Regions from separate parts of the Streptomyces sp. NPDC002513 genome, predicted to be linked through region 2. Evidence: riboswitches for the same ligand, from Rfam matches in the RefSeq annotation. Region 2 holds a riboswitch; the other holds the start of a gene.
The links. A riboswitch is a leader RNA that binds a small molecule or an ion and turns the genes downstream of it on or off. The one in region 2 is predicted to bind thiamine pyrophosphate.
Positions count from the first base shown of each region.

Region 1 (14,489 bases), on a different contig from region 2:
AGCCGGGCGAGTGCCGCGGGCACGTCCGGTACCGCCGTGACGCCCTCGGGCAGGGGCGGACGCCGTACGACGACCACCGGGAGACCCCGTTCCCGTGCCGCCGTGAGCTTGGCCACCGTCGCCGCTCCCCCGCTGTCCTTCGTCACCAGCACCTCGACGCGGTGCTCGCGCAGCAACGCGGTCTCGTCCTCGACCGTGAAGGGCCCGCGGGCGAGCAGCACTTCCGTGTCCGGCGGCATGGGCGGCCCGGGCGGCTCCACCGACCGTACGACGAAGTGAAGGTCTGTCAGGTGGGCGAAGGCGGCGAGGCCGAGTCGGCCGGTGGTGAGGAACACACGCCGGCCGAGCGGCGGCAGCAGCGCGGCCGCGTCGGCGAGCGAGGCCGCCTCGTGCCAGTGGTCGCCGGGGCCCGCGCGCCAGCCGGGCCGGCGCAGTACCGCTGCGGGGACACCGGTGGCCGCGGCGGCCCGCGCCGCGTTCGCGGTGATCCCGGCGGCGAACGGGTGCGTGGCGTCGACCAGCGCGTCCACGTGCTGCGCGCGAAGCCACGCGGCCAGCCCCTCGGCGCCGCCGAACCCGCCGACCCGTACGTCCCCGTCGAGCGTCCCCGGCCGGGACACCCGCCCGGCCAGGGATGTGGTCACCCGCATGTCGGAACGGGCCGCGAGCGCGGCGGCCAGTTCGCGTGCCTCGGTGGTGCCGCCGAGAACCAGAATGTGCAGGGACATGACCAGGAGAGTACGGGCTGCCCCGGCGTTCCCTCCTCCCACGGCCTCACCGGCGAAGCCGAGAGTCTGGGGGAGCGTGCCGGGCGTCGCGACAGGGCGAACGTTGCCTGCCGGGGCGCCGACGCGGCGGTCCCGCTCAGCGCAGCAGCAACTGGGCCGCGCCCACCACGGTCGCCACGATCACCAGTTGCTCGAACAGACGCTGGTTGATCCGGTTCAGCGCCCACCGACCGAGGAGCGCACCCGGCGCCACGAACACCGCGAGCGCCGCGTCCAGCAGCAGTGAGCGGCCGTGGATCAGGCCGAGGCCCACGCTGAAGGGCACCTTGGAGACGTTGACGATCAGAAAGAAGAAGGCCGAGGTGCCGAGGAAGCCCAGCTTGCGGAAGCCCGCGGACAGCAGGTACATCGCCATCACCGGGCCGCCGGCGTTCGCCACCATCGTGGTGAAGCCGCCGAGGACGCCGTAGGAGCGGGCCTTGATCCGGCCGGCACGCGTGGTCACCGCGTCCGGGTCCTCAGGCCGGTCGGCGGCGCGGCGGCGCCAGACCGTGACCGCCGTCATCAGCAGCAGGATCGCGCCGATCGAGGTCCGTACGACCTCGTCGTCCGCCCATACCAGGAACACGGTGCCCAGGACGACGCCCACGGCCACCGCCGGGAACAGGCGCCACAGGGTGGGCCAGTGGGCGTGCCGCCGGTAGGTGAGGACCGCGAGGACATCGCCGAGGATCAGCACGGGCAGCAGGACGCCGGTGGAGGCGCGGGCGGGCAGAACCGCGGCGAAGATCGCGAGGCTGAGGGTGTTGGCGCCGCTCACGGCGGTCTTGGAGAAGCCGACGAGCATCGCCGCTGCGGCCAGCGCGGCGAACCCCCCTGCCGATATGTGCCAGAGCGTCATCGTGTTCATGCGGGGACCGGTGCTCCGCCCGTGCGTCCGGCCCTGCCAGGGGCGCCCCGACGGGCGGGCCGGTCCGGGGCGACCGGCCACGGTCCCGCGCCTGCCGCTCTCCAAACGCCCACTCCTCGAATGCCTGTGCCCCGCAATGGCGTTGCCCTACGCCTGGCGGCGCGCACCACGGTCGCCGCACACCCCATGGCGGCTGTCAGAGGCTCCTGCCCGCCGGACCGCATCACAGGCTCCTCCCCGACGAGTGCGTCCGGGCAGGCGACAGGGGCGTCGTGCCGCTCACAGCGCCGGTTCGCCCGGTCCGTCATCGCCGTACGGCAGTGTCGGGTCATCGCCTCGGTCCCTCGTCGATCGTTCGCGTCGCCGCAGTAGATCACGGCCTACGCCGATCGCAGGGCGGGGCCCGTGGTCTCCGCCGTCCGCCGGGTCGGCCGGCACCGCGCCGGGGCGCGGCAGGGCTCTACGGGCGTTCCACGAGCACCGTGCTGCCCTGCCCGACCCCCACGCACATGGTGGCGAGCCCGCGGGCCGCGCCGGTGCGGCGCATACGGTGCAGCAGGGTCGTCAGGATGCGGGCGCCCGAGCAGCCGAGCGGGTGCCCGAGTGCGATGGCGCCGCCATCGGGGTTGACCAGCTCCGGATCGATGCCGAGACGGTCGACGCAAGCGAGCGTCTGGGCGGCGAACGCCTCGTTGAGCTCGGCCTCTTCGATGCCGCCGATCGTCCAGCCGACGCGGGCGAGGGCCTTCTCGGTGGCGGGGACGGGCCCGATGCCCATCACGTCCGGGTGGACGCCGGCCGAGACGCCCGCGACATAGCGGCCGAGGGACTCCAGGCCCAGCTCGTCGAGGGCCTCCTCGCTGACGAGGAGGAGTCCGGCAGCGCCGTCGTTCATGGGCGAGGCGTTGCCCGCGGTGACGCTGCCGCCCTCACGGAAGACCGGCTTGAGGCGGGCGAGTTTCTCGTACGAGGTGTCCTCACGGACGCTTTCGTCGGCGGCGACCACGACGCCGTCCGGCCTGGTCACGGGCAGCAGCTCGCCGTCGAACCACCCGTTCTTGCGGGCGTCCGCGGCCCGCCGGTGGCTGCGCAGCGCGAACTCGTCCTGGCGCTCGCGCTCGATGCCGTACCGTTCCGCGACCTCCTCGGCGGTCTCGCCCATGGAGAGCAGCCCGTGGAGGTCCTTCATCGCGGGGTTGACCAGGCGCCAGCCGAGCCGGGTGTCGGCGGTCTCGATGCGGTGCGGCAGCGCCTCGTCGGGGCGGGGCAGCACGAAGGGGGCGCGGCTCATGGACTCGGAGCCGCCCGCGAGCACGATGTCCGCCTCGCCCGCGGCGATCGTGCGGGCGGCGGCCGTCACCGCCTCCAGGCCGGAGGCACACAGCCGGTTGACTGTGGCACCCGGGACGGACTCGGGCAGTCCGGCGAGGAGGACGGCCATGCGGGCGACATTGCGGTTGTCCTCGCCGGCCTGGTTGGCGGCGCCCCAATAGACATCGTCGATACGGGCCGGGTCGAGGCCGGGCACCTCCGCGACCAGGGCGCGGATCACGGTCGCGGCGAGGTCGTCGGGCCGTACGGAGGACAGGGCACCGCGCAGTTTGCCGATGGGGGTGCGGCGGGCTGCCGCGAAGTGGACGGTACGCACGACGGGACTCCTGATCGGCCTCAATCATTAATTAGCACCGCTAGTTTTGAACTATAGTCCGCGGACGGCCCGTCGGGAAGTTCCCCGGCTCCATTCCCCGGCATTCACCAGGTTTCACCCCATCCGTCCCGGGCACTCGGGCGCCCATGGAGTGGTTGTGGCATGCAGCATGCAAGGGCGAAGACCCCGAACTGTTCTTCCCCGTCGGGTCGACAGGGCCCGCACTGAAGGAGACCGCCGCCGCCAAGCGCGTCTGCCGTCGCTGCCCGGTCGTCGGCGAGTGCCTGGACTGGGCGCTGCGCAGCGGGCAGACGGCGGGCGTGTGGGGTGGCACCGGCGAAAAGGAGCGCGCCGAGCTGCTTCGGACCGCGAGGGGCCCTACGACGCGGAGAAGCGCGCGATGACCCCCAGGAACGGGAGCGCGGGGACACGCCGAGGCGGGGCGGCTACCGGAGCCGAGACAAGCGCACGACGACTCAACTCGGTGACGGGGCTGAGCTGCTGACAGAGCGTCAGGGAAGCGATCCGCGGTGGATACGGAAAGAGGCGGACGGGGACGTTCCGGCGATGAGGTCGACAAGACCGGCTTCGTCCGCACCCGGCGCTGACGCCGCACAGCGCCGGGAAGAGGGTCGCTGCCGGATCCGGCAGCGACTTCCGTATGTCACATCCCGGGACTCGGGTTAATCTTGCCGCCGTACCGGACACGGGGTGCCCCGCTGGGGCTGAGATCACACCCGTCGAACCTGAACCAGTTCGTACTGGCGGAGGGATGTCTTTCATGCCTGTGGCGCATGTCCCCGGCGGCCTGCCCGCCGACAGCCGACGAGCCGTCTTCGACGGCCGGATGCCCAGCGCGCCCGGCGATCTCCGGGTCGAGGGGCACGGCATCGAACCCGTCCCCGAGACCAACCGCTACGGCGGCGCGGGCCGGCTGTTCACCGTGTGGTTCGCACCCAATCTGACCATGACCGGTGTGTTCACCGGCACGATCGGCATCGCGCTCGGCCTCGACTTCACCACCGCGCTGGTGGCCGTCGTCCTCGGCACGGTGCTCGGCGCGGTGCCCACCGCCTATCTGAGCACCTGGGGCAGCCGCACTGGCGCCGGTCAGCTCCCTCTCGCCCGGCTCGCGTTCGGGCGTGCGGTGGCCCTGCCCGGTGTGCTGCAGTGGCTGTCGTCGGTCGCCTGGGACGCGCTGATCGGGCTTTTCGGCGGGGACGCGCTGGCCCGCCTGTGCGGCTGGCCGTTCTGGCTGGGCGTCCTCGTCATCATGCTGGCGCAGGGAGCCCTGGGAGTCCTCGGCTACGAGGCCATCCACCGCCTCCAGATCGTCATGACCTTCGTCCTCGCCGCCGCCTTCGCGCTGATCGCCCTGCGGATGTCCGACAGCGTCCAGGTGGCCGCGACGGGCAGCGTGCACGGCCCCGACCGGGCGGGCGCGTTCGTGCTGACCAGCACCATCGCACTCAGCCTGGCCCTGTCCTGGGCCCCGTACGCCAGCGACTTCAGCCGCTACCTGCCGCCTACCACCTCCCGCTCCCGGATGTTCTGGTACACGCTGCTCGGGCTCGTGGTGTCCTTCGCGGCCGTACAGACCCTCGGGCTGTGGGGCGCGTCCGCGCTGACCGACCAGACGGCCACGGGGGTGGACGCGCTGCTCGGCGGGGGCGCGCTGGGCGCCTTCGGGCTGCTGGCCGTGGCGCTGGCGGCGCTGTGCAGCAACGCGATGAACGACTACAGCGGCTCCCTGGCGCTGCAGACCGTGGGCGTGCGCATGCCGCGTCCGGCGGCGGCCGCGCTCGCCGTGGTGCTCGGCTTCCCGCTGGTGCTGTGGATGCACGCGGCCGACACGACGGCCCGCTTCCAGAACGTCCTGCTGTTCGTGAGCTACTGGATCCCCGGGTTCGTGGCGATCGTCGTCGTGGACTGGCTCGCCCGGCGGGGCACCGACATCGATCTCACCGCCGAGACGGCCCGCCCCCGGCCCGCATGGCCCCCGGTGCTGGCGTTCGCCGTCGCCTTCGCCGCTGCGGTGCCGTTCATGGACACCGGCCTGTACGTGGGCCCGGTCGCCCACGCGCTGCACGGCGCCGACCTCTCGTACTACGTGGCGTTCGTGGTGGCGCTCGCGGTGTACGCGCCACTGCGCGCCCGACAGGCCCGAGATGTCCGAGAGACCCGAGAGGAGGGTCGCGCATGACCGCGCCGCCCCGTGTGCTCACGATCGCCGGATCCGACTCCGGCGGAGGCGCCGGGATCCAGGCCGACCTCAAGACGATGCTGGCGCTCGGCACCCACGGAATGAGCGTGATCACCGCGGTCACGGCGCAGAACTCCGTCGGGGTGCAGGGCGCCTGGGAGCTGCCCGCGGAGGCGGTCCGCGCCCAGTACCGCAGTGTCGTCGGCGACATCGGCGTCCAGGCGGTCAAGACGGGCATGCTCGCCTCGCCGACGCTGGTCACGACGGTGGCCGACCTGCTCAACGACGTGGCGGCCCCGGTCGTGGTGGATCCCGTCAGCGTCTCCAAGCACGGGGACCGGCTGCTCGCCGACGACGCGCTGGACGCCGTACGCACCCGGCTGCTCCCGCTCGCCACGGTCACCACACCCAATCTGGACGAGGTGGCGGAGCTGACCGGTCTCCGGGTGACCGACGAGCCGGGGATGCGTCGCGCGGCCGTGCGACTGCTGGCCTACGGACCCCGGTGGGTCCTGGTGAAGGGCGGGCATCTGGCCGGGGCCGCCGTGGACCTGCTGACGGACGGCCGGGAGGAGCACTGGCTGCGCGCCGAACGCCACGACAACCGGCACACCCATGGCACGGGCTGCACCCTCGCCTCGGCCGTCGCGGTCGGGCTCGCACAGGGCCTCCCGGTGCCCGAGGCGGTACGCCGCGCCAAGGAGTACGTCACAGCGGCCATCGCGGCGGGCTTCGCACTGGGCGCGGGCATCGGGCCGGTGGACCACGGGTGGCGGCTGCGGGAGCCCGGCGGACCGATGACGGCGGTGAAGGCATCGGCGCCTGAGACACCTCGCGCCGAGGCGCACTGACCGGCCGGGTGTGCTGGTGCCGGCCATCCGGCCCGGCGTTCCGGAGCCGGCCGTCCAGCCCGGTCTGCCGGAACAGACCGTCCGGACGCCACCAGGGCGGCGGCCAGGAAGCCGACGACCGGCCCCGGCCGCCCCGGCACGAACCAGGCCCTACCGGTTCTTGCTGTTGTCCACGATGACCGGCGTGCCGCCCGAGTCCGTACCGCACGGCACCGCGTACACCGGGTTGTCCTTGGCGGCTTCCTTGTATGCCTCCAGGCACTGGTTGTACAGCACCTTGTCGTTCAGCGACCGCTCGATGATCTTGTTGGCGCGGGCGATGCCCTCCGCCTCGATCCGCTTGCGCTCCGACTCCGCCGTGGCCGTCCGCGCCGCCTCGACGGCCCGCTCGGTGGCCTGCTCCTGCTGGATCTTCTTGTCGATCTGGCTCTGCAGCTTGTCCGACGGCCTCACATTGCGCAGGTTGACGGCGGTGACGTCGATCCCGCGCGGCGCCAGGCGCGCCTTCACGAGGTCGGCGATCTCCGTGCCGATCTGCTCGCGGGCGGCGGCGTAGCCCTCCTCGCTGGTGTGCTTCGCGAAGACATTACGGATGATCTCGCGGCTGTCCGGCAGCACGAGCCGCTGCTGGATGCCCTCCTCGCTGCCCGCCAGTCGGTACAGCGCGACCGCCTTCGCCGGCGCAACGGCCCACTTGATGGTGACGTCCGCGTACAGCACCCCGCCCTGTGAGGAACGGACCTCGACCACGTCCTTGTCGTTGAGGTCGAGGTCCACCGGACGGGTGGAGAAGGACGTGACCTCGGTGAACGGCGATTTGAACTGGATACCGGAGGTCAACGGCGTGCCGACCTTACCGAAGGTCACCGGCACGCCGACCTCGTAGGCGCTCACGACGTGGACGCAGGAGAAGGTGCCGGCCAGCACACCCGCCACGGTGCTGAGCGCCGCCCCGAGCTTCCAGCCACCTGCGCTGCGGCCGCGGCCGACAAGGAAGAGCACGGCCGCCGCTATGAGCAGCAGAATGGACAGCACGAACATTGGTTCCCCCCTCGGAAACGGATACGCGCCGCCTCGGGCGCGACCGCAGCGCATCATAAGGGGCCTCGCGGTCCCCGGCCGCACGCGGCCCCTGCGGTTGTCCGGGGCGGCGCGAGCCACGTCGCCCGTCCCGCCGGCACCGTCCCGGCCCCATCGAGGCCACGCCGGCCAGGCAACTGACGGTCCGTCACATCAGTGCCTACGTCCGGATGGGAGCGCTCAATGCCCAGGGACAGACCTGGCGACCATCCTCGAGAAGCACACCCGAGTGTCCGGATCAAGCCGGAGCGGCAGGGCCCAAGCCGTCGGGCAGGAAACCGGGCGTGAACGTGACGGGCAGGCACTCGGGACCGCGCAGATCGCTTCGCCTCCACCGCAGCTCGTCCGGCGGCACGGCCAAGGCGAGACCGGGAAGGCGGTGCAGCGCGCTGCCGATGGCGACCTGACCCTCCAGCCGGGCCAACGGGGCGCCCAGGCAGTAGTGGATTCCGTGCCCGAACGCGAGGTGGGCGTTGTCCCGACGGGTGATGTCCAGACGATCGGGGTCCGGGAACCGCGCCGGATCCCGGTCGGCGATGGCGGAGGCCACCAGCACGGTGGCGCCGCGCGGGATCGTCACGCCCGCGATCTCGACGTTCTCCCGCGCGAAACGGACGATGCCCGGGTTCACCGGCCCGTCGTAGCGCAGGAACTCCTCGATCGCGTCCGGCAGCAGCGCCGGATCGTTCCGCAACAGCTGAAGCTGGTCGGGGTGGGCGAGCAGTGCGGCGATGCCGCCGCTGATCAGGTTGACCGTGGTGATGTATCCGGCCACCAGCAGGAGGAACGCCATGGCGATCAGCTCGTCCTCGTCCAGCCGCTGCTCCTCGTCCCGAGCGACGATCAGAACGCTGAGCAGGTCGTCTCCGGCGTCGGCTCGTTTGGCTTCCAGAAGCTTGGTCAGGTACGCGCGCATCTGCTGCCAGGCACCGTCGACCACGGTCGGGTCCGGCGGCTCGGGTCCCCGGCGGATCATGTCGTCGGTCCACCGCTGGAAGTCGTACCGGTCCGTCGTGGGCACCCCGAGCAGCTCGCTGATCACGGCGACCGGAAGCGGCAGCGCGAAGTCGGCTACGAGGTCCGCGCGGCCGGCCTGCACGATCGCGTCGAGCAGCCCGTCGGTGATGGCCTGGACGCGGGGCCGCAGCTCGGCCACCCGGCGCGCGGTGAACGCCTTCGAGACCAGGCGACGAAGGCGGGTGTGGTCGGGTGGGTCCGCCTGGAGCATGTTGCGCAGCATGGACTCGCGCTCCGTCGCAGGCAGCAGTTGGAGGAGCCTGGGGTCCGATCCGTCGCGGATATCACTGCTCAGCCGGGGGTCGCAGAGCGCGACGAGGCCGTCCTCGTAGCGCGTGACCAGCCAGGCCTCCAGGCCGCCGACGGTGACCGCGTACCGCACCGGGCCCTCCTCGCGCAGCTGTCGGTAGAACGGGAACGGGTTTGCCACGAAGGCCGGGTCGGCGTAGGGAAAAAGGAATGGCTGCTCGCTCATCGTCGTCTCCCGAATCACGTCGACATGCTTCACAGAACGTCTGGGTTCGCCACGGGTCCGGGGGCGGGCCGACACCCAAGGAACAGGCCTGCGAGCAGGCGGAAGACGTTCTTCCAGCCTCTGCGTCTTGTCCGACACCCCAACGAGACGACTACCGCGATACACCCGACAGCAATCGTTGATTTCCACCGGCCGACGTAACGTCTCCCGCCACCCCAGTCGTCCTGAGCTGACGGCTCACCCGGCTGGGGTGGCTGCGCGACAGGACAGGCGCTGACAATGGTGAAAGACTGCCTTTGAGCCAAGTGGATGATTTCGCGGCACTCGGATCCGTCACCGATGCGCACCCCGCGACCTGATGCCAAGTGCCGGATTCCGGATACCTTCACCGCCGACTGGCGACTTCAAGGACCGACCCGAGACGACATTTGGCACCGTCAACGCCGGTGTGCCGGCCCCCTTCATGCCCGGATTCCAGCGCATCGGCTTCGCCGAGACCATCCTGACCGACTCCTGACCACCTCCTGACCAGAGCAGCGGACGGAATTCACCCCACGTTTCGGCCAACTCATGGAAAAGCGAGGGGATACCGCCCAGGAGCAGAGGATGAAGAGATGAGCAATCAGCCCCCCGTCACGACCACGGATTCCGGTAGTCCCGTCGCCAGCGACGAGCATTCGCTCACCGTGGGCCCTGGCGGCCCCAATCTGCTGCAGGACACCTATCTGATCGAGAAGCTGGCTCACTTCGTGCGCGAGCGCGTCCCGGATCGCGTGTACCATGTCAAGGGCGGCGGCGCCTTCGGCTATTTCGAGGTGACTGCCGACGTTACCCGGTGGACCAAGGCCGCCTTTCTCAGCGAGGTCGGCAAGCGAACGCCGGTTCTCGCGCGCTTCTCGACGGTGGCCGGCGAAGAGGGCTATCCCGACACGGACCGCGACGTGCGCGGCTTCGCTCTCAAGTTCTACACCGAAGAGGGCAACTACGACCTCGTCGGCAACAACACGCCCGTCTTCTTCGTGCGCGACCCCATGAAGTTCCCTGACTTCATTCACTCACAGGAGCGTATGCCCGACAGCGGCCTGCGCAGCAACAACATGCAATGGGACTTCTGGACGCTCTCACCCGAATCGGCCCATCAGGTGGCCATCCTGATGAGCGACCGAGGTACACCGCGCACCTGGCGCCATATGAACGGCTATGGCAGCGACACGTACATGTGGGAGAACGCCGCGGGCAAGAAGTTCTGGGTCAAGTACACTTCAGGACCGAGCAGGGCATCCAGAACATGACCGATGCCGAGGCCAGGGCCATGTACGCCAAGGACCTCGACTGTCACCGACGGGACCTGAGGGACGCGATCGCACGCGAGGACTTCCCGTCCTGGCGCCTCGACATGCAGATCATGCCCTACGAGGATGCGGCCGACTACCGCTTCAACCCCTTCGACGTCACCAAGGTCTGGCCGCACGAGGACTACCCGCCGATCCCCGTCGGGCGCTTCGTACTCGACCGCAACCCCGAGAATTTCTTCGCCCAGATCGTGCAGGCCGGGTTCGACGTGGCGAACTTCGTCCCGGGCATCGGACCCAGCCCGGACCGGATGGTACTGGGGCGGATGTTCGCCTACGCCGACTCGAATCGCTATCGCACCGGCCCGAACTACGCGCAGCTTCCGGTCAACCAGGCACGCAACGAGGTGCACAACTACAACAAAGACGGCCCGATGCGCTACCGCCACAACGGGAACCAGCCGGTCTACGCCCCCAACAGCTACGGCGGTCCCAAGGCCGAACCGCAGCGCTACCGCGATCCGAGCTGGTTCGTCGAGGCCGCCGAGATCATGCGCACCGCCTACCAGGCGCGCAAGGACGACGACGACTTCATCCAGCCCGGCACGCTCTACCGCCAGGTGATGAAACCGACCGACAGGGATCATCTGGTCGACAACATCGTTGGGCACCTGAGCCAAGGAGTGGAGCGCTCCATCCAGGAACGCGCGATCAACGACTACTGGACGAAAGTCGACCCCGACCTCGGCGCGCGCGTCGCCCAGGGCCTGGGCCTGAAAACCTCGCAGCCGAGCGATGGGTAGCGGAGGCAATCCCCGATATCGCCCAAAAACAATCGCGACTGGCAGATGGGGGAGCACACGGGGGGAGTACACACAGGAGCGGAAGAGGACTCCCGGATTACTCCCACTCACACCTCAGGGGCCCTCCAAAGAGAGCCCCTGACCTGCGGAGGTATCCGACTTCACTGTCGGGACGACAGGATTTGAACCTGCGACCCCTTGACCCCCAGTCAAGTGCGCTACCAAGCTGCGCCACGTCCCGTTGCCCGTCTGACCTGGGGTTTCCCCTGGTTGGACGCGCACAGAAACAATACCGCACTTGGGACGGTGGTCGCGCACCCGTTAACGCGCCGTCCTCCCGTCCGGTCGCTCTCCGGCCGGCAGGCCCAGCTCCGGGTGGTGCTCCAGGAGCTGGGACGAGGCCGCCTGGCGCCAGGAGTCGGCAAGGACATCCCGCAGTTCCGTGTCGTCCTCCAGGGCGGCCAGGCGTACCCGGATCCAGGCGAACTGCGCCTCGTGCCCGGCGACCCAGAACTTCCCGGGCTCGGCGAGCACCAGCTCGTCCCGCTCCTCCTTGGGGCAGCGCACCGCCATGGAGGTCTCGTCCTCGGGCAATGTCGCGAACATCTTCCCCGCGACCCGGAACGTGGGCATGCTCCAGGCGGTCTTCTCCGTCGTCTCGGGCAGGGACAGGGCGATACGGCGTACGTCTTCGGCGTCCGGCATGTCCAGCACCGTAGCCAATGCCACTGACATTCGGTCCGCGCTCGCGGGGCAGAGCACCGCGCTCCGGGCCGGCACGGGTGACCCGCGCCGCTCCCGCCCTGTCAGTCCACCGCCGCGGCCTCTGTCAGCGCGTCCAGCACCGGGCGTATCAGCGGGTGCCCCTCCACGCCACGGCGCACGGCCGCGAAGACCCGGCGGGTGGGGGCGACCCCGTCGACCGGGCGGACGACCACGCCCGTGAGGTCCATTCCGCGCAGGGCGGAGCGGGGTACCAGGGCCACTCCCGCACCGGCCGAGGCGAGCGCCACGACCGCGCGGAAGTCGTCCGAGGAGTGCTCCAGGCGGGGCTGGAACCCGGCGTGCTCACAAGCCAGCACGACGACGTCGTGGCAGGGGTTGCCCGGGTACGGGCCGATCCACGGGTCCTTGGCCAGTTCGGCCAGCGGGACCTGGGGTGCGTCGGCGAGGCGGTGGGTGACCGGCACGACCGCGTCGAAGGGTTCGGCGTAGAGCGGGATGGGCGTGAGCCGGGGGTCGTCCGCGTCGGGCGCGCCCCGGTACTCCACGGCGACCGCGACGTCGGCCTGCCGGTCCAGGACCATCGGCAGGCTCTCGTCGCCCTCGGCGTCCTGGACCCGGACCCGGATGCCGGGCGCGGTGCGGGAGAGCCGCGCCAGCGCGGGGGCCACCACCAGACCGATGCCGGTGGCGAAGGAGGCAAGCGTCACCGTGCCCGCCGAGCCCGCGTTGTAGGCGGCCAGCTCGGCCTCGGCGCGCTCCAGCTGGGCGAAGACGGCGTGGGTGTGGCCGAGCAGGATCTCGCCGGCCGGGGTGAGTCGTACCCCCTTGGCGCTCCGCTCGACGAGCCGGTGGCCGGTCTCCTGTTCCAGCGCGGCGAGCTGCTGGGACACGGCGGAGGGGGTGAGGTAGAGCGCGGCGGCAGCGGCCGTGACCGTGCGGTGGTCGGCCACCGCACGGAGGATGTGCAGCCGCCGCGCTTCGATCATGTAAACGATTATCGCAAGATGTGCGGGCTGGTCAGCCCTCCAGCTCCGCCCGGGCCGCCACGAACGCGTCGACGGCGCGGTTGACGTCGTCCGCGGAGTGCGCGGCGGACAGCTGCACCCGGATACGCGCCTGGCCCTGCGGGACCACCGGGTAGGAGAAGCCGATGACGTACACGCCGCGCTCCAGCAGCAGCTCGGCCATGCGTCCGGCCTTCGTCGCGTCGCCGATCATCACCGGGGCGATCGCGTGGTCGCCCGGCAGGATGTCGAAGCCCTCTTCGGTCATCCGGCGCCGGAAGAGCGCGGTGTTCTCGGCCAGCTTCTCGCGCAGGTCGCCCGCCGTCTCCAGCAAATCGAGCACCTTGAGCGAGGCCGCCGCGATCACCGGGGCGAGCGTGTTCGAGAAGAGGTACGGCCGCGAGCGCTGACGCAGCAGGGCGACGATCTCGGCGCGGGCGGCGACATAGCCGCCGGAGGCGCCGCCGAGCGCCTTGCCGAGGGTGCCGGTGATGATGTCGACGCGGTCCATGACCCCGTGCAGCTCAGGGGTGCCGCGGCCGCCCGGGCCGACGAAGCCGACGGCGTGCGAGTCGTCGACCATGACCATGGCGTCGTACCGGTCGGCGAGGTCGCAGATCTCCCGCAGCGGGGCCACATAGCCGTCCATGGAGAACACGCCGTCGGTGACGACCAGCTTGCGTCGGGCACCACCCTCCGACGCCTCCTTCAGCTGCCGCTCCAGATCCGCCATGTCGCGGTTGGCGTAACGGAAGCGGCGCGCCTTGGACAGGCGGATGCCGTCGATGATCGAGGCGTGGTTGAGGGCGTCGGAGATGACCGCGTCCTCCGGGCCGAGGAGGGTCTCGAAGACACCGCCGTTGGCGTCGAAGCAGGAGGAGTACAGGATCGTGTCCTCCTGGCCCAGGAACGCGGACAGCCGCGCCTCCAGCTCCTTGTGCACCTCCTGCGTACCGCAGATGAACCGCACGGACGCCATGCCGTAGCCCCAGCGGTCCAGCGCCGCGTGGGCGGCGGCGATCACCTCGGGGTGGTCGGCGAGGCCGAGGTAGTTGTTGGCGCAGAAGTTGAGCACCTCACCGGGGCGGCCGCCCGCGATGACGTGCACGGTCGCGGACTGCGGGGTGTCGATCACACGCTCGGGCTTGTGCAGCCCGGCGGCGCGGATCTCGTCGAGGGTGGCGCGCAGGTCGTCGCGCACGGAGTCGAACATGGGGAAGCTCCTCGGAGTGCTTTCGCGGGAAGACGGGCGGGCAGGGCTACGCGGTCCAGTCCAGGATGATCTTGCCGCCCCGGCCACTCGCCGCGTCCTCGAACGCCGCCTCGTGGTCGCGGTAGCCGTAGCGGCCGGTGATCACGGGCGAGAGGTCGAGCCCGCCCTCGAGCAGGACCGACATCGCGTACCAGGTCTCGAACATCTCGCGGCCGTAGATGCCCTTGATCGTGATCATGGAGGTGACGATCCGGGCCCAGTCGACGGGGAACTCCTGGGACGGCAGTCCGAGCATGGCGATCCGGCCGCCGTGCGTCATGTTGGCGATCATGTCGCGCATCGCCTCGGGGCGGCCGGACATCTCCAGGCCGATGTCGAAGCCCTCGCGCAGGCCGAGTTCGCGCTGGCCGTCGGCGATCGTCGCGTCGGAGACGTTCAGCGCGAGGCTCACACCGATCTTGCGCGCCAGCTCCAGGCGCTCCTCGCTGACATCGGTCACGACGACGTTGCGTGCGCCCGCGTGCCGCGCCACGGCCGCG
Region 1 is NZ_JBSFXK010000075.1:11,048-25,536, reverse strand. It holds gene ACWD5Q_RS31545 (cobalt-precorrin-6A reductase) at 1-728, opposite strand, end outside; gene ACWD5Q_RS31540 (sulfite exporter TauE/SafE family protein) at 865-1,638, opposite strand; gene ACWD5Q_RS31535 (thiolase family protein) at 2,099-3,286, opposite strand; gene ACWD5Q_RS31530 (WhiB family transcriptional regulator) at 3,433-3,690, shown strand; TPP riboswitch at 3,984-4,076, shown strand; gene ACWD5Q_RS31525 (purine-cytosine permease family protein) at 4,068-5,489, shown strand; gene thiD (bifunctional hydroxymethylpyrimidine kinase/phosphomethylpyrimidine kinase) at 5,486-6,340, shown strand; gene ACWD5Q_RS31515 (prohibitin family protein) at 6,491-7,381, opposite strand; gene ACWD5Q_RS31510 (cytochrome P450 family protein) at 7,659-8,912, opposite strand; partial or broken gene ACWD5Q_RS31505 (catalase) at 9,527-11,007, shown strand; tRNA gene ACWD5Q_RS31500 (tRNA-Pro) at 11,175-11,248, opposite strand; gene ACWD5Q_RS31495 (MmcQ/YjbR family DNA-binding protein) at 11,329-11,712, opposite strand; gene ACWD5Q_RS31490 (LysR family transcriptional regulator) at 11,814-12,719, opposite strand; gene ACWD5Q_RS31485 (glycine C-acetyltransferase) at 12,751-13,950, opposite strand; gene tdh (L-threonine 3-dehydrogenase) at 13,997-14,489, opposite strand, start outside.
Region 1: linked by a shared signal. The riboswitch ahead of ACWD5Q_RS31525 (purine-cytosine permease family protein) and the one ahead of thiO (glycine oxidase ThiO) in region 2 are both predicted to bind thiamine pyrophosphate.

Region 2 (14,489 bases):
ACCACGGCCCCGCTCGCGGAGAGCGGCACCCGCGAGGCCTCCGAGGCCCTGAACGAGGTCTACGGCCGGCGCTGCGTCAGCCCGCTCCTGCCCGACCCCGCGTGCGCCGACCTGAAGAAGGCGAGGGACGCGGCGGCGCAGGCGGCGAAGCTCGCCCATGACGTGAACACCGTGGTGCAGGACTACCACGGGGACATGACCGCCCTGAAGTCGGACCTGACGACGCTCCAGCGGCAGGCCCGGGCCCTCGCCCAGGCGGCACCGCACCTCTCCGAGGACCTCGACGACGCGGTCGCCAAGGTGGACGCGCTCAACCGGGGCGCGGCCCAGGTCGCCCAGGGGGCCAGGACCCTGCACACCGGACTCGGCACCGCGCGGACGGGCGCGGCGGACCTGGACGAGGGCCTCGGCAGGCTGGAGACGGGCGCGGTCGACCTCAACGGCGGCATGTACAAGCTCGCCGACGGCTCCGGAAAGCTCGCGGGCGGGCTGCACGACGGGGCGTCGCAGATCCCCGCCTACGACAAGCAGGAACGCGACCAGCGCACCGGGGTGATGGCCGACCCGGTGCGGCTCGCCTCCGGGGACCTGCACCACGCGCCGAACTACGGCACCGGTTTCGCCCCCTACTTCATTCCGCTGTCCCTGTGGGTGGGCGCCATGGTGGCGTACATGCTGATCCCGCCGCTGAACCGGCGCGCGCTCGCGGCGGGCGCCTCGGCCCGGCGGATAGCGCTGGCGGGCTGGCTGCCGGCCGCCGCCGTGGGCGTCCTGCAGACGTCCGCCCTCATGGCCGTGCTGCACTGGGCGATCGGTCTGGACATGGTGCGGGCAGCCGGCACGATCGGGTTCCTGTTCCTGGTGGCGGTGTGTTTCGCGGCGATCGTGCAGTGGCTGAACGCGCAGTTCGGGGCGGCGGGCCGGATCCTCGTGCTCGCCCTGCTGATGCTCCAGCTGACGTCCGCGGGCGGCACCTACCCCGTACAGACCAGTCCCGGCTTCTTCAACGCGATCCACCCCTTCCTGCCGATGAGTTACGTCGTCGAGGCCCTGCGCAGGCTCATCACCGGCGGCGGTCTCGGGCCCGTGTGGCAGGCGTGCGCCGTGCTGACGACGTTCACCGTGGGTACCCTCGCGCTGACCACCCTGTCGGCCCGCCGCAAGCAGGTGTGGACCCTCGACCGGCTGCACCCGGAGCTGAGTCTGTGACGTCCACTGCCGGACCTACGCCTCCCGACGCGGTCTTTCCTGTGAGAATCGGGGCCATGGAACGCAGCAGCGCCGCCGCGCCGGGCGGCTCGGGCCGCCGCGCCGCGACCCGGCAGAAGCTCTACGAGGCGGCGGTCACCCTCATCGCGGAACAGGGTTTCTCCGCGACGACCGTCGACGAGATCGCCGAACGGGCGGGGGTCGCCAAGGGCACGGTCTACTACAACTTCGCCAGCAAGTCCGTCCTCTTCGAGGAACTGCTGCGACACGGTGTGGGTCTGCTCACGGCCTCCCTGCGGGAGGCGGCCGAGCAGACCGCTCTGGCCGGCGGCACCAAGGTCGACGCGCTGGACGCCATGATCCGCGCCGGTCTCGGCTTCATCGCCCGCTACCCGGCCTTCACCCAGCTGTACGTCGCCGAGTTGTGGCGCACCAACCGGGCCTGGCAGTCCACGCTCATGGTGGTGCGCCAGGAGGTCGTCGCGGCCATCGAGGACGTGCTGCGCGAGGGTGTGGCGAACGGCGAGTTCAGCGACGAGATCGACGTCCCGCTGACGGCGGCCGCGCTGGTCGGCATGGTCCTGGTGGCGGCCCTCGACTGGCAGTCGTTCCAGCCGGAGCGTTCCCTGGACGACGTCCACGCGGCGCTGTCGAGGCTGATCCAGGGGCGCGTGAGCGGCGGCCGGTAGCGCGCCCGGCGTGCGAAGCGCCGGTTGGGGGTGGCCGCGTCCTGTGCGACCCGCCCCGAACCGGCGCTCCGTCGTTCCCCCTTGCTCCCCCGTATCCCCCTGTTGTTCCCCCTTGTCCCCCGTTGGCCCCCGTTCGGTCCTTCCTCCGGGTCCCCCGTGCCTCGCTTCCGCCGGACCGGGCCGGCGGAAGGAGCGGGCAAGGGCGCGGGCGCCGTTCCGCCGCCCCGTGCCGGCGGTTCCGGGCCGCACCCCTCTCCCGTGCCTCCACTGTCCCGTTCACGCAGGTGGAACCCCATCCGCGCGCGTACTCATCTCACCGGTTAGGTACGGATACTCAGAACTGAGCGCTCATCCCCACGCCCTGGCCCTGCCGACGGGCCGGCTTCCTGCCGAAGACACCGAAGGCACTGATCACAGGCCCGCGGCCGGGCTGTCGGCAGTGGCGGATAAAGTCACCGGCATGGCACGGATTGCGGTGATCGGCGCCGGGATGGGCGCGATGGCGACCGCCGCCCGGCTGGCCGTCGCGGGCCACCGGGTGGTGGTGTACGAGCGTACGGAGACGTACGGCGGTGCGCTGCGCCGTCTCACGCGCGACGGCTTCTCCTTCGACACCGGCCCGGGTCTGCTGCCGCTCCCGGCGGTCTACCGCGACCTGTTCGTCAAGACCGGCAGGGAGCCGCTGGAGAGCCGTGTCGAGCTGGTCCAGGTGGACCCGTCCGCGCGGCACGTCTTCGCGGACGGCACTCAGGTCGCGCTGCCGAACGCGTCACGCGCGGGTGTCGTCTCGGCGCTGGAGGCGGCGCTCGGCGGCGGGGCGGGCGAGCGCTGGGGCGAGTTCCTGGTGCGGGCCCGCGAGGCATGGGACCGCACGCGCCGGCCGCTCCTGGAGGAGCCGCTGTGGCCCGACTGGGCGGTGCTGGCCGAGCGCGAGCCCTACCCGTCGGTGCCGCACCGCAGGCTGCTGCGCACCCGGCGGGCCGGCACGCTCGCCGAGGTCGGCGCCTTCGAGCTGCGCGACGAGCGGCTCGCGGCCCTCCTGGAGAGCCACGCCCTGGCGTACGGCATGGACCCCCGGACGGCACCGGCGAGCGCGGCGGTGCTGCCGTACATGGAGCACGCCTTCGGCACCTGGTACGTGCGCGGCGGGATGCGGGAACTGGCCCGTGCCGTGTACGAGCGGTGCGTGGCGCGGAAGGTGGAGTTCGTCTTCGGCGCCGAGGTCACCGGGATCGTCGAGAAGGACGGCCGGGCGGCGGGGGTGGAGCTGGCCGGGGGCGCCTCCCGGGCGCCCGGCGCCGGGGGCGGGTCGGTGGTGGAGGCGGACCACGTGGTCGCCGGGGTCGCGCCCGGCGTGCTGGACCGTCTGGTGCCGGGGACGGCGTCCGTGCGGGGGGCCGGCGAGGTCGCGCCGCAGCGCGGGATGCCCGCCCGGCTGACGGTGCTGCTGGCGCTGCGCGGCGGACGGCCCGAGGGCGCAGCGCACCGGACGGTGGTCCACCCGGCCGACCGCGAGGGCGAGTTGGACCGCCTGTTCGGGGCGGATGCCGGACTGCCGGCCGTGCCGACGGTGACCGTGCTGCGCCCGGACGACCCCGCGCCGGTGCCCGACGCGGGGCACGAGGCGGTCACCCTGTCGGTCACGGTGCCGGCCGGCCTGAGCCCCTCCGCGTCCGACGTGGACCGGGTCGTCGAGGCCGCCGAGCGCGCGATACCCGGTCTGCGCGACCGGGTGCTGTGGCGGGAGGTGCGCGCCCCGGGCGACATCGCCGAGGAGACCGGCGTGCCCGGCGGTGCGGTCCCGGCACCGGCCCTCGCGGCGGCCGGCGGCCGACTGCTGCAGCCGTCCAACAGCACAGGCCTGCCGGGCCTGTTCACGGTCGGCGGCTGGTCCCACCCCGGTGGCGGGCTGCCCCACGCCGGCATGTCGGGTGCCCTGGTCGCCGGGCTGATCGTGGAGGGGCCGGACTTCCGGGGCTCGCAGTGAGGCACCGGCACACCGGTCGTCCGTGAGGGCGGACGCCCGGCACCGGGCGGCCCTCGGACACGCGTGAGGGCCGTCGCTCAGAAGCGGTACTGCTCGTCGTAGCCGTGGCCCTGCGCGGTGCCGTTCGGTGCGGCGCCGTTCTCCTGGTGCGGGTACGGCTGCTCCGGCGGGTGTTCACCGCCGAACGCGTCGTCGTGGCTGCGCTGCTGGGGAACCCAGACACCGCCGGCCGGGGTCTCGCCGTATGCGCCGGTGCCGTACTGCTCCTGGCCGTAACCCTGCTGTCCGTACTGCTCCTGGCCGCCGTACGCGGGGTCGTAGGTGCCGCCGCCGTAGGTCTGGGTGCCCGCGTACGGGTCGGAGTAGCCGCCGTACTGCTGCTGGGCGCCCTCGTAGCCGTACTCCTGCTGGCCGTAGCCCAAGTAGCCGTCGTGGGCGTAGGCCTGCTGGTCCTGGGCCTGGCCCGCGTTCGCGTAGGACGGGTCCTCCGCGGCGGCCGCGTACGCCGCGCCCGTGTAGACGCCGTACGAGCCGGTCTCCTCGGGCAGGGGCTGCGGCTCGTACACGGCGGTCGTCTCGGCGGCGCTCGCCGCGGGCTGGGCGCGGGTGAAGACGTCATCGTCGTCGTAGGCGTCGTCCTGCAGGTGCGCCGCCGGGGTCGCCGGCTCGTCGTCGGGGCCGTCGGGCTCCGGTACCGGCTCCTGGCGCGCCGCCTCACCCCGGCGCCGCTTGCTCTTGCCGCCACCGCCCTCGCGCGGGCGGTGGCCGACCGCCCAGCCGGCCGCGAAGCCCCGGCGGAACGACAGCGTGACATAGGTCTGCCCGACCGCGAACGCGGTCGCGCCCACCGCGATGACCAGCACCGAGGCGATCAGCACGCCGAGCACGACCCCGACGAAGCCCACGAACGCCAGCAGCCGCCAGCGCAGGCGTGCCTTGTACTGCAGCAGCACCTCGCCCAGAAGCCACAGCGCGACGACACCGAACGCGATGTAGAGGACCGCCCAGCCCATGTACGCCCCTCTCCCAGTGGCCGCTACGCAGTCTGTCGTAGCGCGGCGCGACCGGTCTAGGCCCGCTGCGGGTGGTGCAGGCCCAGATTTTCGTAGATTTCCAGCGTCGCCGTCGAGTTGTTGAGTGTAATGAAGTGCAGTCCGGGGACTCCCTCGGCCAGCAGCCTCGCGCAGAACTCCGTGGCGAACTCGATCCCGACCGAGCGTACAGCCGCCGGATCGTCCTTCGCCGTGAGGATCCGCTCTTTCAGGGCGGCGGGAAGGGCGGCGTTGCTGAGCTGCGGCAGCCGCTCCAGCATCCGCACGCTCGTGACCGGCATGATCTCGGGGATGACCGGGATCGCGCAGCCGGCCGCGGCGACCCGGTCACGCAGCCGCAGATACGACTCCGGCTGGAAGAACATCTGGGTGATCGCGTAGTCGGCGCCGGCCCGGCACTTGTCGACGAAGTGCGAGACGTCGGTGTCCCAGTCGCTGGAGCGCGGGTGCATCTCGGGGAAGGCGGCGACGCCCACGCAGAAGTCGCCCGCCTCCTTGATGAGCCGGACCAGTTCGGCCGCGTAGGTCAGGCCCTTGGGGTGCGGGACCCACTCACCCATCGGGTCGCCGGGCGGATCGCCGCGGACGGCGAGCATGTTGCGGATCCCGGCGTCCGCGTACTGGCCGACGATGTTGCGCAGCTCCGCGACGGAGTGATTGACCGCGGTGAGGTGGGCGACCGGGGTCAGGGTCGTGTCCGCGACGATCTGCTCGGTCTCCTTCACCGTGCCCGCGCGGGTGGATCCGCCCGCGCCGTAGGTCACGGAGACGAAGTCCGGGGCGACCGCCTCGACCCTCCGCAGCGCGCTCCACAGGTTCCGCTCACCCTTGGGGGTCTTCGGTGCCGAGAACTCGAACGAGTACGTCGTCTTACCGGTAGCGAGGATGTCGCGCACGGTCCGCGCGCGATCCGTCCTCGTGGATGCGGTTCCGAGGGCCATAGTCGCAGGTTAGCCAGGGGGAGGCGGTCCCCCAACCGGACGCCGGGGATTCGCCCCGAATTGTCGCGCTGTTGTCCACCTGTCGGACACCGGCGCACGATCGGGCCGGGAAAACGGCGCCGGCGCCGGCCCGCGGGCGCGAGATCCACGGCCCGCACGCACCCGTACCCCGCCGCCCTGCGCCGTCCGCAGCGGCCCTGTCCGCCGCGGCCCTGCGCCGTCCGCAGCCGGACTACGCCGTCCGCAGGCGCTTCGCGAACTCCGCCGCCGCCGCGCCCGGGTCGTCCGCCTCCGTGATCGCGCGGACGACGACCACACGGCGGGCACCGGCCTGAAGCACCTGGTCCAGATTGCCGAGGTCGATGCCGCCGATCGCGAACCAGGGGCGGTCGGTACCCAGCGCGGCGGTGTGCCGGACCAGGCCGAGGCCGGGGGCGGGGCGGCCGGGCTTGGTGGGGGTGGGCCAGCAGGGCCCGGTGCAGAAGTAGTCCACGCCGTCCTGGACGGCGGCGGCCTCGGCCTCCGCCGCGGAGTGCGTCGAGCGGCCTATGAGGACGTCGTCACCGAGGACGGCGCGGGCCGCGGGGACGGGCAGGTCGCCCTGGCCGAGGTGCAGGACGTCCGAGGCGGCGGCGTGGGCGACGTCCGCGCGGTCGTTCACCGCCAGCAGCTTGCCGTGGCGGGCGCAGGCGTCGGCGAAGACCTTCAGGTGCTCCAGTTCCTCGGCCGCCTCCATGCCCTTGTCGCGCAACTGCACGATGTCGACGCCGCCCTCCAGGACCGCGTCGAGGAACTCGGCGAGGTCGCCCTGGCGGGTGCGGGCGTCGGTGCAGAGGTAGACGCGGGCGTCGGCGAGCCGGGCGGTGCGGGCGGTGTCGGGCACGATGGGTCCCCCCGGGGTCGATGGCGTACGGGCCGCGTCGGGCGCGACCGGACGGAGGCCGGGGCCCGTGGAGCCGCGGCCCGTACGCCGGACGGTTGTTCTCGTTCGGATCAGACGGCGAGCGCCTGCGCGCGGCGCTTCACCTCCGTGCCGCGATTCTCCCTGAGGGCCTGCGCGGGGGTGCCCGGCAGGGTCGGGTCGGAGGTGAACAGCCACTCGATCATCTCTTCGACCGTGAAGCCGTCGTCCCGCAGAAGGGTCAGGGTCCCGGACAGGCCCTTGACCACCTTGTCCCCGTCGATGAAGTCGGCGGGGACGTGCAGTGCACGGTTCTCGCCACGGCGTACGGCGACGAGCTGGCCCTCCTTGACCAGCTGCCGCACGCGGGTCACCTCGACGCCGAGCGATTCGGCGATGTCCGGGAGGGTGAGCCAGGCAGGGACGAGAGCATCAATCTTTGCGTCAATCTCGGTCACGGGATCAAGCGTGCCATCCCGGACTGACAGTCGGAAGCGGGGCACCTCCAGCGGAGTGCCGGTTGCCTCCGGCGGTGGACACGGTGGACCCCGGCCGTCCCGCGAACGGGGGGATGCGAGGGGGCCGGACGGACCGTCCCGGCCTCACGCCGTCGCCTCCTTCAGCGGGCGCGAGGGGTCCGCCAGCAGGTCCGGGTCCATCGGGGTGCCCGACTCGATCAGACGGCGGCCCTGCGCCAGGTCCCGGGGGCGGCCCACCGCCAGCAGGCCCACCAGGCGGCCCGAGCGCAGCCAGCACACCGTCCACGCGGCGCCCTGCGGGTTCCCGCGCCAGACGGTCGTGTCGGCGGACGCGTGGTGGCCCACGTACTGGACGAAGCGGCCGAACTGCTCCGACCAGAAGTACGGCACGGGGTCGTACGCCATCGGCGTCTCCCCGATGATGTTCGCGGCCACCGTGCGCGGGCCCTGGAGGGCGTTGTCCCAGTGGTGGACCAGCAGGCGCTGCTCATACCGCCCCGACGGGAAGGACGCGCAGTCCCCGACGGCGTACACGTCCGGCACCGAGGTGCGCAGGTGCTCATCGGCCAGCACTTCCCCGTACGCGCCCAGCTCGACGCCCGAGCCGGCGAGCCACGCCGTGGCCGGGCGCGCCCCGATGCCCACGACCACCGCGTCCGCGGGCACCCGGGACCCGTCGTCGAGCACCACGGCCCCCGGCTCGATGCGGTCCACGCGCGTGTGGGTGCGCAGTTCGGCCCCGCTGTCCGCGTACCAGGCGGCCATCGGCGCGGCCACCTCCGCGGGCAGCGCCCCCGCGAGCGGCCGGTCCGCGGCTTCCACCACGGTCACCGCGCAGCCCGCCTCGCGCGCCGCGGTGGCGAACTCGGCACCGATCCAGCCCGCGCCCACGACCACGATGTCGTGCTGCTCGGCGAGGACCGGCCGCAGCCGCTCGGCGTCGTCCAGGGTGCGCAGCAGATGCACCCCGGGGACGCCCTCCGCGCCCGGCAGCCGGATCGGTTCCGCTCCGGTGGCGAGGACGAGCACGTCATAGGGGACGGGCCCCTCGACGGTGTCCAGCTCGTGGTCGCCGGGGCGCAGGCCGACCGCCTCGCGGCCCAGCCGCAGCTCGATGCCCAGGGCCTCGAAGTCGACGTCGAAGGCGGAGCCCTCGGCCTTGCCGAGCAGCACGGCCTTGGACAGCGGCGGCCTGTCGTACGGCGGGTGCGGCTCCGCGCCGATCAGCGTCACGCTGCCGGTGAAGCCCTGTTCGCGCAGCGCGACCGCGGTCTGCACCCCGGCCATGCCCGCGCCCACGACGACGACGCGCCGTGCCGAACCGCCCCGCTCCTGCGTCTGCTCGCTCACCTGATCACCATAGTCAACTGACAACGCGTCAGTCAGCGGGCGTGCTGAGTGACCTGCTGCACAGCACTCGGCCCGCTGCCTGCCGCGCCCCGCCCGAACGGTGCGTACCGGGACCGGGTCGGTCCCCTGTGCGCGTACCCGCCGCACGGCCGCACAACCGCGACCCCGTCAGGCGCCCTTACCGGCGTGGTCGGCCACGGTCTAGGGTGTCCCCCGTACAAGCACTCGCGGGAGCCCGGACGCACCGGGCTGAGAGGGAGGCTGGCGGCCTCCGACCGTACGAACCTGATCCGGATCATGCCGGCGAAGGGAGGGGGGCTGCATGCCCATGTCGCCCACACGTACCTCGGATGTCCTTGTCATCGGGGGCGGGATCATCGGACTCGTCACGGCCTGGCGCGCCGCACAGCGCGGACTTGCCACGACCGTGGTCGATCCCGCCCCGGGTGGCGGAGCCGCCCAGGTGGCCGCCGGGATGCTCGCCGCCGTCACCGAACTGCACTACGGCGAGCAGACGCTGCTCGCGCTCAATCTGGAGTCCGCGCGGCGCTACCCGGACTTCGCGGCCGAGCTGACCGAGGCCACCGGCCGGGACCTCGGGTACCGCCGGTGCGGCACACTCGCCGTCGCCCTGGACGCCGACGACCGCGCCCATCTGCGGGACCTGCACGCCCTGCAGCAGCGGTCCGGCCTCGTGGCGGAATGGCTGAGCGGTCGCGAGTGCCGGCGCCTGGAGCCGATGCTCGCCCCCGGGGTGCGCGGCGGGCTCAAGGTCGACGGCGACCACCAGATCGACCCGCGGCGGCTGGTCGCGGCGCTGGTCACGGCCTGCGAACGGGCCGGGGTCGACTTCCACCGGGCGCGGGCCGAACGGCTGACGGTACGCGGCGAGCGGGCCGTCGGCGTCAGAACCGCCTACGGCACCGACCTCACCGCGGGACAGGTCGTGCTCGCCGCGGGCAGCCTCAGCGGACGGCTCGCGGGGGTGCCCGACGAGGTGCTGCCGCCCGTGCGCCCGGTGAAGGGGCAGGTGCTGCGGCTGACCGTGCCGAAGCGGTACGCGCCGTTCCTGAGCCGTACCGTGCGCGCCGTCGTCCGCGGCGGCCACCTCTACCTGGTGCCGCGCGAGAACGGCGAGCTGGTGGTCGGCGCGACCAGCGAGGAACTGGGCTGGGACACGACGGTCACCGCGGGCGGGGTCTACGAGCTGCTGCGCGACGCGCACGAGCTGGTCCCCGGGATCACCGAGCTGCCGCTCATCGAGACCCGGGCCGGACTGCGCCCGGGCTCCCCGGACAACGCGCCGCTGCTCGGACCGACGGAGCTGGACGGCCTGCTGCTGGCCACAGGGCACTACCGCAACGGCGTCCTGCTCACCCCGGTGACCGGCGATGTCATGGCCCATGTCCTGACCACGGGCGACCTCCCGGACGAAGCCCGCCCCTTCACCCCCCGGCGGTTCGCCGCCACCGCGCTCACGGAGCAGCCCGCATGAACATCTCGGTCAACGGAGTGTCCCGCCGTTTCGCGCCCGGCACCGCGCTCGACGCCGTCGTACGGGCCCTCACCGCGGCCCCCTCGGGCGTCGCCGCCGCCCTCAACGAAACCATCGTCCCGCGCACCCAGTGGCCGTCGACACCGCTCCGTGAGGGCGATCGCGTCGAGGTCCTCACCGCCGTCCAAGGAGGCTGATCCCATGGCCGACGACCCCTTCGTCCTCGGTGGCACGACGTTCTCGTCCCGGCTGATCATGGGGACCGGCGGCGCGCCGAGCCTCGAGGTCATGGAGCGGGCGCTGGTGGCGTCCGGCACGGAACTGACGACGGTCGCGATGCGCCGCGTCGACGCCTCGGTCCAGGGCTCGGTGCTGTCCGTGCTCGACCGGCTCGGGATCCGGGTGCTGCCCAACACCGCGGGCTGCTTCACCGCGGGCGAGGCCGTGCTCACCGCCCGTCTCGCGCGCGAGGCGCTCGGCACGGATCTGGTGAAGCTGGAGGTCATCGCCGACGAGCGGACCCTGCTGCCCGACCCGATCGAGCTGCTGGACGCGGCCGAGACACTGGTCGACGACGGTTTCACGGTGCTGCCGTACACGAACGACGACCCGGTCCTCGCCCGGAGGCTGGAGGACGCCGGCTGCGCCGCGATCATGCCGCTCGGCTCGCCGATCGGCTCCGGGCTCGGCATCCGCAACCCGCACAACTTCCAGCTGATCGTGGAGCACGCGCGCGTGCCGGTGATCCTGGACGCGGGCGCGGGCACGGCCTCGGACGTGGCCCTGGCGATGGAGCTGGGGTGCGCGGGTGTGATGCTCGCCTCGGCGGTCACCCGCGCGCAGGAACCGGTCCTGATGGCGGAGGCGATGCGGCACGCGGTGGAGGCGGGCCGGCTGGCCCGGCGGGCGGGGCGCATCCCGCGCCGGCACTTCGCACAGGCCTCGTCGCCGACGGAGAGCATGGCGCGCCTGGACCCCGAGCGGCCCGCCTTCTGAGGCCGGGCCCGGCCTTCCGGGGCCGGGCCCGGGACGGAGGCCGGGTGCGGCGTGTGTCACAGCTCGGTTGTGGTCAGGCCCCCGAGCAGCGGCGACGGAGAAGCCCGGCAGTGGTCCCTCGTAGACTCACCTGCGTGGACAAGACCCTTCAGGACCCTCTCGTCGGGCAGGTGCTCGACGGCCGCTATCGCGTCGACGCGCGGATCGCGACCGGCGGGATGGCCACGGTCTACCGGGCCCTGGACTCCCGCCTCGACCGCGTCCTCGCGCTCAAGGTGATGCACCCGGCGCTGGCCGCCGACGCCTCCTTCGTGGAGCGCTTCATCCGCGAGGCCAAGTCGGTCGCACGGCTCGCCCACCCCAACGTGGTGCAGGTCTTCGACCAGGGCACCGACGGGTCCTACGTCTACCTCGCCATGGAGTACGTCGCGGGGTGCACTTTGCGGGACGTGCTGCGCGAGCGGGGGGCGCTGCAGCCGCGCGCCGCCCTGGACATCCTGGAGCCGGTGCTGGCGGCGCTCGGCGCCGCGCACCGCGCCGGGTTCGTGCACCGCGACATGAAGCCGGAGAACGTCCTGATAGGTGACGACGGCCGGGTCAAGGTGGCCGACTTCGGTCTCGTCCGGGCCGTCGACACCGTCACGCACACCACGGGCGCCGTCCTCGGCACCGTCTCCTACCTCGCCCCGGAGCAGATAGAACACGGCGCGGCCGACCCCCGGGTCGATGTCTACGCCTGCGGGGTGGTCCTGTACGAGATGCTGACCGGCGCCAAGCCGCACGGCGGCGACTCCGCCGCCCAGGTGCTCTACCGGCATCTGAACGAGGACGTGCCGCCGCCGTCGGCCGCCGTGCCCGGGCTCGCGATCGAACTCGACGAGCTGGTCACGGCGGCGACCGCCCGCAACCCCGAGCTGCGTCCCTACGACGCGGTGGCGCTGCTCGGACAGGTGCTCGACGCGCGCAGCGCGCTCACCGCCGAGCAGCTCGACGCCGTACCGCCGGGGGCCCTCGCCACGGAGCACGACAACGCCGGGGACCGTACGAGCGTGATCCCGCGCCTGCTGCCGGTCCGCCCGGCGCACGGCGACCGTGGGGGACCCGGGGACCCCGCCCATGACACGGCCGTACTCGACCGGACGAGCCGGCTTCAGATGCCGCCGCCCGGACCCGCCGGGCGGCCCGCGCGCCCCCGCCGGCTGCTCGCGCTCGTCCTGGCCGCGCTGGTGGTGTTCGGTGGCGGCGCGGGCGTCTGGTACATCAACTCCGGCCAGTTCACCAAGGTGCCGCCGCTGCTGGCGAAGACCGAGGCCGAGGCGCGGACCCGGCTGAAGCGGGCCGGGCTGGAGGCCGGGCCGGTCAGGCACGCCTACAGCGACACGGTGAGGCGGGGCACGGTGATCAGCACCGATCCGTCGGCGGGCGAGCGGATCCGCTCCCACGACGCGGTGGCGCTGACCCTCTCGGACGGCCCCGAGACGGTGCAGGTGCCCGATGTGAAGGGCGACCCCCTGGCCGGGGCGCAGGAGCGGCTGAGGAAGGCCGGCCTGGTCCCGGGCATGGTCTCGCAGGCGTTCAGCCAGGACGTGCCCAAGGGCTCGGTGATCGGCACGGACCCGGGGGCGGGCACCAGGCGCCACGGCGGTTCGGCGATCGCGCTCACCGTCAGCAAGGGCAGCCCGGTCCAGGTGCCCGACGTCACCGGCTCCTCTCTCGACGACGCCACGGCGAACCTGCAGGACGCGGGCCTGAAGGTGAGGATCGCGGACACGCAGACCACCTCCGAGTTCGACGCGGGACAGGTCGCCCGGCAGTCCCCGGGCGCGGGCCAGGAGGCCGGCGAGGGCGACACGGTCACGCTGACGATCTCCAAGGGCCGCGAGCAGGTCGAGGTGCCGGACGTGGTCGGCGACAACGTCGACGACGCGCGCCGGGCCCTGGAGGCGGCCGGCTTCCAGGTCGAGGAGGACCGCGGCCTGCTGGGCCTGTTCGGCGACACGGTCAAGCACCAGTCGGTGAAGGGCGGACAGAAGGCGCCCAAGGGGTCCACGATCACGCTCAAGATCCGCTGACGGGCCTCGACGGCGTCCGCCCGCCCGGGCTCGCGTGACACCCTTGGGGCGTGAGCACTCCCCCGTCGCGTGACGCCCACGGCGCGTCCGCCCTCCCCCGCAATCCCGTCGGCAGCCATGTCCCCGTGGCGGGAGGCCTCGACACCGTCGGGCTGGCCTATGCGCGGGACATCGGGGCCGAGGCCGTGCAGGTCTTCGTCGCCAATCCACGGGGCTGGGCGACCCCGGCCGGCAACCCGCGGCAGGACGAGGCGTTCCGGGCGGCGTGTGCCGCCGGGTCGATACCGGTGTACGTCCACGCGCCGTATCTGATCAATTTCGGCTCGCACACCGAGGCGACCGCCGAGCGGTCGGTTGCGTCCCTGCGGCACTCGCTGCGCCGGGGGCGCGCGATAGGGGCGCTGGGCGTCGTCGTGCACACCGGGAGCGCCACCGGCGGGCGGGAGCGGTCGGTCGCGCTGCGTCAGGTGCGCGAGCGGGTGCTGCCTCTGCTGGACGAGCTGACGCACGAGGACGACCCGTACCTTCTGCTGGAGTCGACCGCGGGCCAGGGCGCCTCACTGTGTTCGCGCACCTGGGACTTCGGGGCGTACTTCGAGGCGCTCGACGCGCATCCCCGGCTGGGCGTGTGCCTCGACACCTGCCATGTCTTCGCGGCCGGGCACGATCTGACCGGGCCGGACGGCATGCGTCAGACGCTGGATCTGCTGGTGGACACCGTCGGCGAGGGGCGGCTGAAGCTGGTGCATGCGAACGACTCCAAGGATGTGGTCGGCGCCCACAAGGATCGTCACGCGAACATTGGCTCCGGCCATATCGGCGAGGACCCGTTCCGCGCCCTGACGACCCACCCGGCCACCGCGGGCGTCCCCCTGATCATCGAGACGCCGGGCGGCAAGGAAGGCCATGCGGCGGACGTGGAGCGGCTGAAGAAGCTGCGGGAGGGCTGACCACTCCGGGCCGCCGCTCTCCCCCTGGCCCGATCCCGGGCCGCCGCTGACCGGTCCCGGGCGGGCGTCGCGCCCGCGCTCACAGCCCGGGGCCGTCGCCGGGTTCCTCCTGGTAGGAGTAGCGCTGTTCCCGCCATGGGTCGCCGATGTTGTGGTACCCGCGCTCCTCCCAGAAGCCGCGCCGGTCGGCGGTCATGTACTCGATGCCGCGGACCCACTTGGGGCCCTTCCAGGCGTACAGATGGGGGATGACCAGGCGCAGCGGGAAACCGTGTTCCGCGGTGAGCAGTTCACCGTCCTTGTGGGTGGCGAAGATCGTGCGGTCCGAGGCGAAGTCGGCGAGGCGGAGGTTCGCGCTGTACCCGTAC
Region 2 is NZ_JBSFXK010000003.1:83,347-97,835, reverse strand. It holds gene ACWD5Q_RS03225 (YhgE/Pip family protein) at 1-1,209, shown strand, start outside; gene ACWD5Q_RS03220 (TetR/AcrR family transcriptional regulator) at 1,266-1,898, shown strand; gene ACWD5Q_RS03215 (phytoene desaturase family protein) at 2,359-3,885, shown strand; gene ACWD5Q_RS03210 (SCO2102 family sporulation regulator) at 3,963-4,898, opposite strand; gene metF (methylenetetrahydrofolate reductase [NAD(P)H]) at 4,955-5,878, opposite strand; gene thiE (thiamine phosphate synthase) at 6,111-6,761, opposite strand; gene ACWD5Q_RS03195 (Rv2175c family DNA-binding protein) at 6,872-7,237, opposite strand; gene ACWD5Q_RS03190 (NAD(P)/FAD-dependent oxidoreductase) at 7,382-8,608, opposite strand; TPP riboswitch at 8,826-8,937, shown strand; gene thiO (glycine oxidase ThiO) at 8,937-10,103, shown strand; gene thiS (sulfur carrier protein ThiS) at 10,100-10,300, shown strand; gene ACWD5Q_RS03175 (thiazole synthase) at 10,305-11,099, shown strand; gene pknB (Stk1 family PASTA domain-containing Ser/Thr kinase) at 11,234-13,171, shown strand; gene ACWD5Q_RS03165 (deoxyribonuclease IV) at 13,222-14,121, shown strand; gene ACWD5Q_RS03160 (sulfite oxidase-like oxidoreductase) at 14,201-14,489, opposite strand, start outside.